3 regions of the Streptomyces sp. NPDC050164 genome follow, and region 3 is predicted to be linked to each of the others. Evidence: riboswitches for the same ligand, from Rfam matches in the RefSeq annotation. Region 3 holds a riboswitch; each other region holds the start of a gene.
The links. Region 3 has a riboswitch for cyclic di-AMP ahead of ACIBNA_RS18840 (transglycosylase family protein). Riboswitches for the same ligand answer to the same signal wherever they lie in the genome.
Positions count from the first base shown of each region.

Region 1 (3,264 bases), on a different contig from region 3:
GGTCCGGCTCCTGGCGGATCGCCGTGGCCCAACTCCCGGACGCGCGCGTGCAGATCACCGGCGGGGCCGGGTACGACGACTCGGGCCTGCTGATGCTGGGCACGGGGGAGTCGTACACGACCCCCGTCTTCGCCGGGCTCTGGAGCGACGGCGGTTTCGGCGGGGCGAGCCGCGCCTGGCACGCCTACCAGCGGGCGTACGTGATCCCGGACGCGGGCCAGGACCGGCCGGTGCTGTTCAACTCCTGGGAGGCCACCGAGTTCGACATCTCCGAGGAGCAGCAGCGGGCGCTCGCCGAGCGGGCCGCCGCCATGGGCGTCGAGCTCTTCGTGGTCGATGACGGCTGGTTCGGGGCGCGCACCAGCGACCGGGCCGGGCTCGGCGACTGGAGCCCCAACCCCGACCGCTTCCCGGGTGGCCTCAAGCCGCTCGCCGACCATGTGCACGGCCTCGGCATGCGGTTCGGGATCTGGGTCGAGCCGGAGATGGTCAACCCGGACAGCGACCTGTACCGCGCGCACCCGGACTGGGTGCAGTACCAACCGGGACGAAAGCGGACGGAGTTCCGCAATCAGCTCGTACTGAACCTCGCCCGCGAGGACGTCCAGGAGTACCTCTGGCAGCAGCTCGACGCACTCCTCTCCAGCGCCCCGATCGACTACGTCAAGTGGGACTTCAACCGCTGCTTCACCGACGCCGGCTGGCCGGACGACCCCTACCCGCAGCGGCTGTGGGTCGACCACGTCCACGCCCTGTACGCCCTGCTGGACCGGCTGCGGGCCGCCCATCCCCAGGTGGCCTTCGAGTCCTGCTCGGGCGGCGGCGGCCGGATCGACCTCGGTGTGCTCGGCCGCACGGACCAGGTGTGGACCTCGGACAACACCGACCCGCTCGACCGGCTCGCCATCCAGCACGGCTTCAGTCAGATCCATCCGGCCCGGGTCATGGCCGCCTGGGTCACCGACAGCCCGAACGCCATGCTCAATCAGCGGGCCAGCTCCCTGCGGTTCCGGTTCGTCAGTGCCATGGCCGGTGTGCTCGGGGTCGGTGGTGACCTCACCAAGTGGACGGAGGAGGAGCTCGCCGAGGCGCGGGGCTGGGTGGGGCTCTACAAGGGGATCCGGCCCGTGGTGCAGCGCGGCGACCTCTACCGGCTGCGGCCCCCGGAGGGCGGCCTGAGCGCCGTGCAGTACGTCCTCGGCGACGAGACCGTCGTCCTCGCCTGGCTCCAGGCGCAGCGCTACGGCGAGCCCGTTCCGGCGCTCCGGCTGCGGGGTCTCGACCCCACGGCATCGTACAAATGCCTCGAAACGGGTGAAGTTCACCGGGGTGCCGTGCTGCTCCATCACGGGCTACGCGTCGGTCTGCGTGGGGATCTGGACGCCACTGTCGTCCAGCTTAAGCGTAAGTAGCCGTTCTGTCCGAATAGGGAGTTCTTTGGTTATTTCGGCATAACGTGCCCCGATTGTAAAGGAGATGGGGGCGGAGTGCGTGAGCATCGTCATATTCGTGACGATGTGTTGTTGCCATGTGCACGTAATTCTGGCGTTATTCAGGGCCATTGAGGAAAGCGGGAGATCCGTAATCCACGCTCCGTTACGGAAAATGTGCCGATGCGTCAAGAAAAACGCCGTCACAGGCAACCGCAAGCTTGTCCCTTTGCGTCCTGGTCGCTTACGTTCCACACCAATCCGGACGGACGCCTAATCCTGCCGCCGCCCGGAGCCCGCACACACTGACCCGACGTACGGCAGGAGCGGGGGACCCACAGGTAAGACGCCTGTTCCGGTTCCCGGAACGGCTTGGGGTTAAGCCGCGTCTCGGCGCGGCCGGGCATCTCCAGCCCGAACCCGACAGCTCACCTCGTAGGCGCCGGAGAGGAATTCGCCATGCCCGCGAAGGGTAAGCATCGCCGCCCGAAGACTCAGCGTTTTACCCGTTCCATCGCCGTCGCCGGAACCGGCGGGGCCGCTCTCGCCCTTCCGCTCATGGGGGCCGCCGGCGCCCACGCCGCCACCCCGCAGTCAGCTCCGGAAAAGACCGTCCAGTCCGCTCCGGCCGCCGAGAAGAAGGCCGCCGAAAAGGCCACGGGTGCCCGCACGTACACCGTGCGGCCCGGTGACTATCTCGCGAAGATCGCCGATGAGCAGAACGTCGACGGGGGCTGGAAGAAGCTCTACACGGACAACCGTGACGCCGTCGGCGACGACCCGTCGCTGATCCACCCGGGCCTGAAGCTGTCGATCGGCAAGAAGGCGGCGGCGAGCGAGTCCAAGTCCTCGTCCCCGTCCTCGCCGAAGTCCTCGGCCTCCAAGTCCACGAAGCCCTCGAAGTCCTCTGCTTCCAAGTCCTCGGCTTCGAAGTCCTCGGCTGCGAAGTCGTCCGCCTCCGAGTCGTCCCCGAAGCCGGCTGCCGCCAAGCCGGCCGCCGCTGCCTCCAGCGGCTACAGCGCCCCGGTGGACGGTGCCATCGTCGGCACGCCGTACCGGATGTCCGGCAGCATGTGGTCCAGCGGCTACCACACCGGTGTCGACTTCGTCGTCCCGACGGGCACCTCGCTCAAGGCCGTCGGCGCGGGCACGGTCGTCTCCGCCGGCTGGGGCGGCGCGTACGGCAACCAGGTCGTCATCAAGCTGAACGACGGCAACTACGCGCAGTACGCCCACCTGTCCTCGCTCTCCGTCTCGGCCGGCCAGACCGTGAGCGCCGGACAGCAGATCGGCCTGTCCGGTGCCACCGGCAACGTGACCGGACCGCACCTGCACTTCGAGATCCGCACCACGCCGGACTACGGCTCGGACGTGGACCCGGTCGCCTACCTGCGCTCGCACGGCGTCTCCGTCGGCTGACCGACCGCACGACCACCTGCCTGACACGCAACCGTCGGCCGGACCCCGATCCCCGGGTCCGGCCTTCGGTGTGTGTGGAGGCTTGTGGCGATCGGCCGGCCCAAGGGATCGACAGCGGGCGGCAGTTGGGACACAGTGATCCCGTCCGGAGCGCAAGCGCTTTCTAGAGCCGTCCAGGCGGATCCACCGAGGAGATGTGTCCCGTGCCCACCACTCGCAGAGCGTTCGCAGCCCTGGCCGCCGGAGCCGCCGCGGCGGCCCTCGTCCCGACGGGCGCCGCGCACGCCGCGCCCCGGCACCGCCGCCTCATCGCCCACGACGACTTCCGCCACGGCCTCGCCCAGTGGGCGACCGAACTCCAGGACGGCGGGACCGTCACCGCCTCTCGCGGTGTTCTGGAGATCGACGTGCCGAG
Region 1 is NZ_JBITJK010000005.1:232,147-235,410, forward strand. Features, by position in the region: gene ACIBNA_RS10925 (alpha-galactosidase) at 1-1,412, shown strand, start outside; cyclic di-AMP (ydaO/yuaA leader) riboswitch at 1,724-1,885, shown strand; gene ACIBNA_RS10930 (peptidoglycan DD-metalloendopeptidase family protein) at 1,890-2,849, shown strand; gene ACIBNA_RS10935 (DUF6250 domain-containing protein) at 3,053-3,264, shown strand, end outside.
Region 1: another riboswitch for cyclic di-AMP. It lies ahead of ACIBNA_RS10930 (peptidoglycan DD-metalloendopeptidase family protein); the one in region 3 lies ahead of ACIBNA_RS18840 (transglycosylase family protein).

Region 2 (3,264 bases), on a different contig from region 3:
GTGCCTCGTCGGCCGTCCAGCCGAATACGTTGCCGCCGAGGGCGAGCGGGAAGACCTCGAGGTCGGAGGAGCCGAGCTTGCGGAGAGAAGTCATGCTATGTGTCAACGACCGTACGGGAACGGCTCATTCCACGGCAGACGCAAAGCTCCCGTAAACACCGCTCCCCGCACGGGATCAGACGTTCAGGCCCTTGCCCCGCAGCCACGCCAGCGGGTCGACCCCGTTGGTGGACCCACCGGTGTGGACCTCGAGGTGCAGGTGCGCCCCGGTGACGTTGCCGGTCGCACCCACGCGGCCGATGACGTCACCCGTGCTGACCTTCTGGCCGACGCTGACGCCGATGGACGACTGGTGCGCGTACCAGATCTCCGTGCCGTCATCGAGGGTCAGGACCGTCTTGTAGCCGTAGGAGCCGTTCCAGCCCGCCTCCGTGATGGTGCCGCTGTGCACCGCCTTGATCGGCGTGCCCGTGGGGGCGGCGAAGTCGAGGCCGGTGTGGTAGCCGGAGGACCAGTAGGCGCCGGCCTGACCGAAGGTCGAGGTGATGGTGTACGCGGAGGTCGGCAGCGTGTACTGCTTGGCGAGGGCGGCGAGCCGCTCGGCCTCGGCCTTCTTCCGGGCCTCCTCCTCCGCCTTCCTCTTGGCTTCGGCGGCCTTGGCCTTGGCTTCCTCCTCCGCCTTGGCGGCGGCCTCCGCGGCCGCCTTCCGGGCGGCTTCCGCGGCGTCCTGCGCGGCCTTGGTCTCGATCTGTTCCTGCTGGTGCTCGGCCTGCGCCATGATCCGGGCGCGCAGCGCCTCACCGGCGCCGGAGGTGCCCTGCTCGGTGTCGGCGGTCACCGTGCCGAGGTCGCTGAGCGGGGTGGCGGAGCCTTCGGGGGTGTCGTCGTCCGCAATGAGGGAACCCACCGAGGGCAGGTCCGAAACGGAGATCGACACCGGCGGCTTGCCGGTCTGGGCGCTGGCCATGCCGCCCGCGCCCACGGCGGCTATGACGCCGACGCCCAGGACGGTGGAGCTGCGGGCGAGTCCGCCGCCGCGCTGCTTGGTGACGCGATGCCGGCCGCGGACGGGACGGATGGACTCCGCGGTGGGGTTCCATTCCTGGAACGGGCCCTCGTCGGTGCGGTGACCGCCGTAGCCGAAGGTTTCGGTGTCGCGCTGGTTCGGCGCGGACGGGGCCGCGGGGGCAGGCCGGTTGGACGCCACGTGGGCGTACTCCTTTCCTTCCTTCTCGCCTACCGGGTTAGCTGACGGGTTCGGAGCAGGAAGGTCTCCTACGCGCGTATATCGGCCGTGCTTCCACGGCGGCATACGCCCGATTCACCCCAAGTGGTGGTTCCCCGGTTCCCTTTCGGGATTCGGCGCGTGCGCACGGAGCCGCCTTCTGTGACGGCTGGGACGACCGCGCTGCGTTATCGAACGTTAATAGACGCGCGGTGGGGATTCCAGCGATTCCTCTTGATCATTAACCTTTTTCGCGCGGACACACCTGCCACGACCGGCGCAAATCGGGCGAGTTGACCGCTATGCAAATGACTCACGAGGTTTGACGGTGTGTCAGTTGTTATGCGCAGCGGTGCGATTCACTCACCAACAGTAATGTCGGGATCGGGAAATACACCGAGGGCCGGAACCCTTTCGGATTCCGGCCCTCGGCCTTCAGTAGCGGGGACAGGATTTGAACCTGCGACCTCTGGGTTATGAGCCCAGCGAGCTACCGAGCTGCTCCACCCCGCGTCGTTGTGACTCCAGTGTACGCCATCCGCGGGACAGCTCGCGCACACCCGGTGCTCAGCGGCCCGGGTTGCCCGCGTGAGTGAGGGTCTCCCAGGCGGTGAACAGGTCGTCGGTGCCGGCGGGCCCGGCACTGCGCAGGTCTCCTGGGTGACGCCGTCCCGGAAGCGCTCCAGGGCGTGGCCGAAGGCCCGGTGGTCGTCGAGAAGAACGGCGATGGCGATGACCGCTTCGGTCGCCACGAGGTCCCAGCCCCCCGTGAAGTCCGGGTCTGTGGCGGCGACTTCCGGGAGATGGGCCGTGCGCAGCATGCCCTCGAAGCGCCGCACCCGCTCGGCGGGCCAGTCCCTGCCGCGCGTGTGCCGCACGATCTTTGCGGCCCTGGCCCAGACCGACCCGGTCGAGCCGGCCTGCACCGCGGTGTTCTCCCCGGTGTGCCGACGCAGCGTGGCCGACCTCCGGGTCGGCGGCCCCGCAGGAGGAGACGAGGAGGGGCGAGCGCGGTGAGCAGGAGCGCTGTCGTACCGGCCCTGGAGGCAGCGCGACCCGGGAGACGGCGCGACCCGGGAGACGGCGCGACCCGGGAGGCGGCGAGGCCGCACGATTTGTTGGGCCGATCGGCCCGCGCTCAGTGCGGCAGGTGGCGGTTCGGGGCCTTGGCCCGCTCCTCGTGCTCCGGGAGGACGACGACCTCCACACCTCCGGCCGCGAGCACGCCGCTGCCGTCGGCCCCCGCCACGAAGGTGTCCGGCTCGCGCCACGCCGTGACCACGCGTCGTACGCCCGCGTCGAGGATCAGCCGGGCGCAGGGTGCGGGGCGGGAGGCCCGGCGGGCGCAGGGCTCCAGGCTGCTGTAGACCGTCGCGCCGGCGAGCCTGGGGTCGGCCGGGCCGGTCTTCGCCAGGGCCACCTCCTCGGCGTGCGCGACCGGGTCGCCGCCCTCGCGGGAGTGGCCGCGGGCCAGCTCCGTGCCGTCGGCCGCGACCACCACAGCGCCGACGCTGAACGCCGTGTCCGAGGGCGGGCACTGTGCCGCCAGTTCGCAGGCGAGGGCCAGCCAGCGGTGGTCGGCGGCGACGGGGAGGGGGCCGGTGCCGGGAGCGGTCGGCTCGTAGCGCATGAGCACCACGTCCTCGATCCGCCGGGTCTCCAGCAGCCGGAGCCGGCCGGACTGGTAGCCGCCGGGTCCGAAGAGGCGGGGCGCCTCGGGGTCGCCCACGAAGAGCGGGGCGAGGACCAGCTGGAGTTCGTCGGCCAGGCCCTGGGTGAGGAGCTGGGTGTGGATCAGGCCGCCGCCCTCGACCATGAGCCGCCGTACGCCCCGGACGTCGTGCAGGTGGGTGAGGAGCCGCCGCCAGTCGAGGTCGGCGCCGAGCGGGACGATGTCGGTGGCATCGGAGGCATCGGTGGCATCGGTGGCATCGGTGGCGAGGCCGAGGGCACGGGCGCGTTCGGCGCCCTTGTCGGTGGTGTAGAGGACCTTCTCGCCGCCGGTGTGCCAGAACCGTGCCGCCGGGTCGAGGTCGCCG
Region 2 is NZ_JBITJK010000004.1:3,804-7,067, forward strand. Features, by position in the region: partial or broken gene ACIBNA_RS07735 (aldo/keto reductase) at 1-94, opposite strand, end outside; gene ACIBNA_RS07740 (M23 family metallopeptidase) at 176-1,207, opposite strand; cyclic di-AMP (ydaO/yuaA leader) riboswitch at 1,219-1,375, opposite strand; tRNA gene ACIBNA_RS07745 (tRNA-Met) at 1,665-1,738, opposite strand; gene ACIBNA_RS07750 (hypothetical protein) at 2,036-2,242, shown strand; gene ACIBNA_RS07755 (dihydrofolate reductase family protein) at 2,364-3,264, opposite strand, start outside.
Region 2: another riboswitch for cyclic di-AMP. It lies ahead of ACIBNA_RS07740 (M23 family metallopeptidase); the one in region 3 lies ahead of ACIBNA_RS18840 (transglycosylase family protein).

Region 3 (3,264 bases):
ACGCGCTCGGAGCGGGCCGGGGCGCCGGTCTTGATCTGGCCGCAGTTGGTGGCGACCGCCAGGTCGGCGATGGTGACGTCCTCGGTCTCGCCGGAGCGGTGGGACATCATGCACTTGAAGCCGTTGCGCTGGGCCAGCTCGACGGCGTCCAGGGTCTCGGTGAGCGAACCGATCTGGTTGACCTTGACCAGGAGCGCGTTGGCCGCGCCCTCCTCGATGCCGCGGGCCAGGCGCTCGGGGTTGGTGACGAACAGGTCGTCGCCGACGAGCTGGACCTTGTCACCGAGCTTGTCGGTGATGGTCTTCCAGCCCTCCCAGTCGTCCTCGAACAGCGGGTCCTCGATGGAGACGAGCGGGTACGCGTCGACGAGCTCCGCGTAGTACTCGGTCATCTCGGCGGCCGAGCGGTCCTTGCCCTCGAAGGTGTAGACGCCGTCCTTGTAGAACTCGGACGCGGCGACGTCGAGGGCCAGGGCGATCTGCTCGCCGGGGGTGTAGCCGGCCTCGTTGATCGCCTCCAGGATGAGGTCGAGGGCCTCGCGGTTGGAGCCGAGGTTCGGGGCGAAGCCGCCCTCGTCGCCGAGGCCGGTGGCCAGGCCCTTCGACTTCAGGACCTTCTTCAGCGTGTGGTAGACCTCGGCGCCCCAGCGCAGGGCCTCGGAGAAGGACTCCGCGCCGATCGGGGCGATCATGAACTCCTGGATGTCCACGTTGGAGTCGGCGTGCGAGCCGCCGTTCAGGATGTTCATCATCGGCACCGGCAGCAGGTGCGCGTTCGGGCCGCCCAGGTAGCGGAACAGCGGCAGGTCGCTGGCCTCGGAGGCGGCGTGGGCGACGGCGAGGGAGACGCCGAGGATGGCGTTGGCGCCGAGGGAGCCCTTGTTGTCGGTGGCGTCCAGGTCGAACATCGCCTGGTCGATCAGGCGCTGCTCGGTGGCGTCGTAGCCGACCAGCTCCGGGCCGATCTGCTCGATGACCGCGAGGACGGCCTTCTCCACACCCTTGCCGAGGTACCGGTTCGAGTCGCCGTCGCGCAGCTCGATGGCCTCGAAGGCGCCCGTGGAGGCGCCGGACGGGACGGCGGCACGACCGGTGCTGCCGTCGTCGAGGCCGACCTCGACCTCGACCGTGGGGTTGCCTCGGGAGTCCAGGATTTCCCGGGCTACGACGACGTCGATGGACGGCACGAGCATCTCCTTCTTGGTGTGACGCGGGTACGCGGGCCGCTCGGACCCTGCGTGGTGCGGGCCGCGGTGGCTCGCGACATGAGCCTAACCGGCTCCGCGCGATCGGCCACCGGGTCGCCCACCCCATGGACAGAACCGAGAGTAAATTGTTTCCGAACGGAACAAAGCCGGATCGCAAAGACCGGCAGAAAAAACCCCGCCCCGGTGCGCACGGGGGAACGCACACCGGGGCGGGGAGCCCGTGGGGACGGGGGTGGGCCGCTGCTTACTTCAGGTGCAGCTGCTGGCCCGGGTAGATGAGGTTGGCGTCGTCGACGATGTCCTTGTTCAGCTCGAACAGCTTCTCCCAGCCGCCCTCGACCTTGCGCTCGGTCGCGATGGAGCTGAGGGTGTCGCCCTTGACGACCTTGTACTCGCCGTCGCCCTTCTTGACCTTCTTGCCGGTCGGGGTGGTGACGGTCTTCTTCGCGGCCGGACGCTCCTCGGAACGGGAGGCCGGCTGCTGCTGGGTCTCGCGGGTCTCGGTGCTCTGCTGCGCGGAGTCGCTCGAGGAGCCGCCGCCGCTGTAGCCGGCGCTCGACAGGCCCTTGCCGCAGACCGGCCAGGCACCCTTGCCCTGGCTCGCGAGGACCTTCTCGGCGATCTCGATCTGCTGGGCCTTGGTGGCCTGGTCGGCGGTGGAGGCGTACTTGGTGCCGCCGTAGCCGGACCAGGTGGAGGCGGAGAACTGCAGACCGCCGTAGTAGCCGTTGCCGGTGTTGATGGACCAGTTGCCGCCGGACTCGCACTGGGCGACGGTGTCCCACTCGGAGGCGGTGGCGGCGGAGGCGTTGCCGGCCGCCATCAGCGGGGCGGCGACGGCGGCACCGGTGACACCGGCGATGGCGATGACCCGAGAGGCCTTGGACGGACGGCGGTGCGTGCCCTTGCCGGAAAACAGCATGGAGAGATCCCCTCACCGACGCCTGCGAGGTGAGCTGTCGGGTTCGGGCCGGTTGAGTTGCCCGGCCGCGTCCCTCCCGGGACACGGCTTCACCCCAAGCCGGACCTGCCGTCGAGTTGCCTCAACCGCCGGGCCCGGCACTTACCTTGGGTCCCCCGCTCCTGCCTACGGCGCTTGACGCGACGACTGTTCCCGTGCGGCCGCTGGCAGGATTCGGCGTTGCGGCAGCCGGGGCTCGCGGTGGCGAGCGGTCATGACCGTAGACATGCGATCCGCGGAATTTCAAAGACGATCAGGGCTTCTGAGATCTATCTCTCACCGGTCTTATATGGGACATTCAGTGCGAACGGTGACGTGAACTCGCGGGGTTTCGGGGTGACTTCCGCCGCCGTTTCCGGACTGCCCCACCGGCTACTCCTCGTCCGCTTCGCCCCCTACCGTGAGCTTCTGACCGGGGCGGATGAGGTTCGGGTCGGTGCCGACGGCCGCCTCGTTCCCGGTGTAGAGCGCGCGCCATCCGCCGCTGAGGTCAAGGGAGTCGGCGATGGACCAGAGGCTGTCGCCGGGGCGCACGGTGTAGGAGCCGTCCGTCGCCTCGCGCGAGGCCTCTCCGCCGCGCGAGGCGTGCCGTCCCGCGGACCCGGACGTACGGCCGTCCTCCGCCGCGGCGCCCTCGTCGGCGCTGGGGCCGCGGTGGCGGCCGGAGCCGGTGTCGGTCGGGGCTGAAGCACCGTCGTCCTGTGGCGACTTGGCGGGCTCGTCGCTCTCGGGAGTGGCCGACGGGGAGCTGCCGGGCTCCTGGTCCTGCGACTGCTCCTGCGACTGGTCCCGTATCGAGGAATCGGCAGAATCAGGTGACTTGTCGGAGTTGGCGGTTTCGTCCGACTCGGGGGAGTCGAGCAGTCCGGGTGAGTCCGTCGGAGCGGACGAGTCGGACGCGTCCGAGCCCTTGTCCTGTTCGAGGCCGGAGAGCAGCCCGCAGGTACGCCAGGCGCCGACCCCCTGGTCGGCGAGGATTCTCTCGGCCACGGCTATCTGCTGCGACCGGCTGGCCAGGTCGGCGCTCGGGGCGTAGTCGAGGCCGCCGTGGTTCTCCCAGTCCTCCTGGGACAACTGGAGGCCGCCGAAGTATCC
Region 3 is NZ_JBITJK010000012.1:130,071-133,334, forward strand. Features, by position in the region: gene eno (phosphopyruvate hydratase) at 1-1,187, opposite strand, end outside; gene ACIBNA_RS18840 (transglycosylase family protein) at 1,453-2,130, opposite strand; cyclic di-AMP (ydaO/yuaA leader) riboswitch at 2,135-2,313, opposite strand; gene ACIBNA_RS18845 (transglycosylase family protein) at 2,542-3,264, opposite strand, start outside.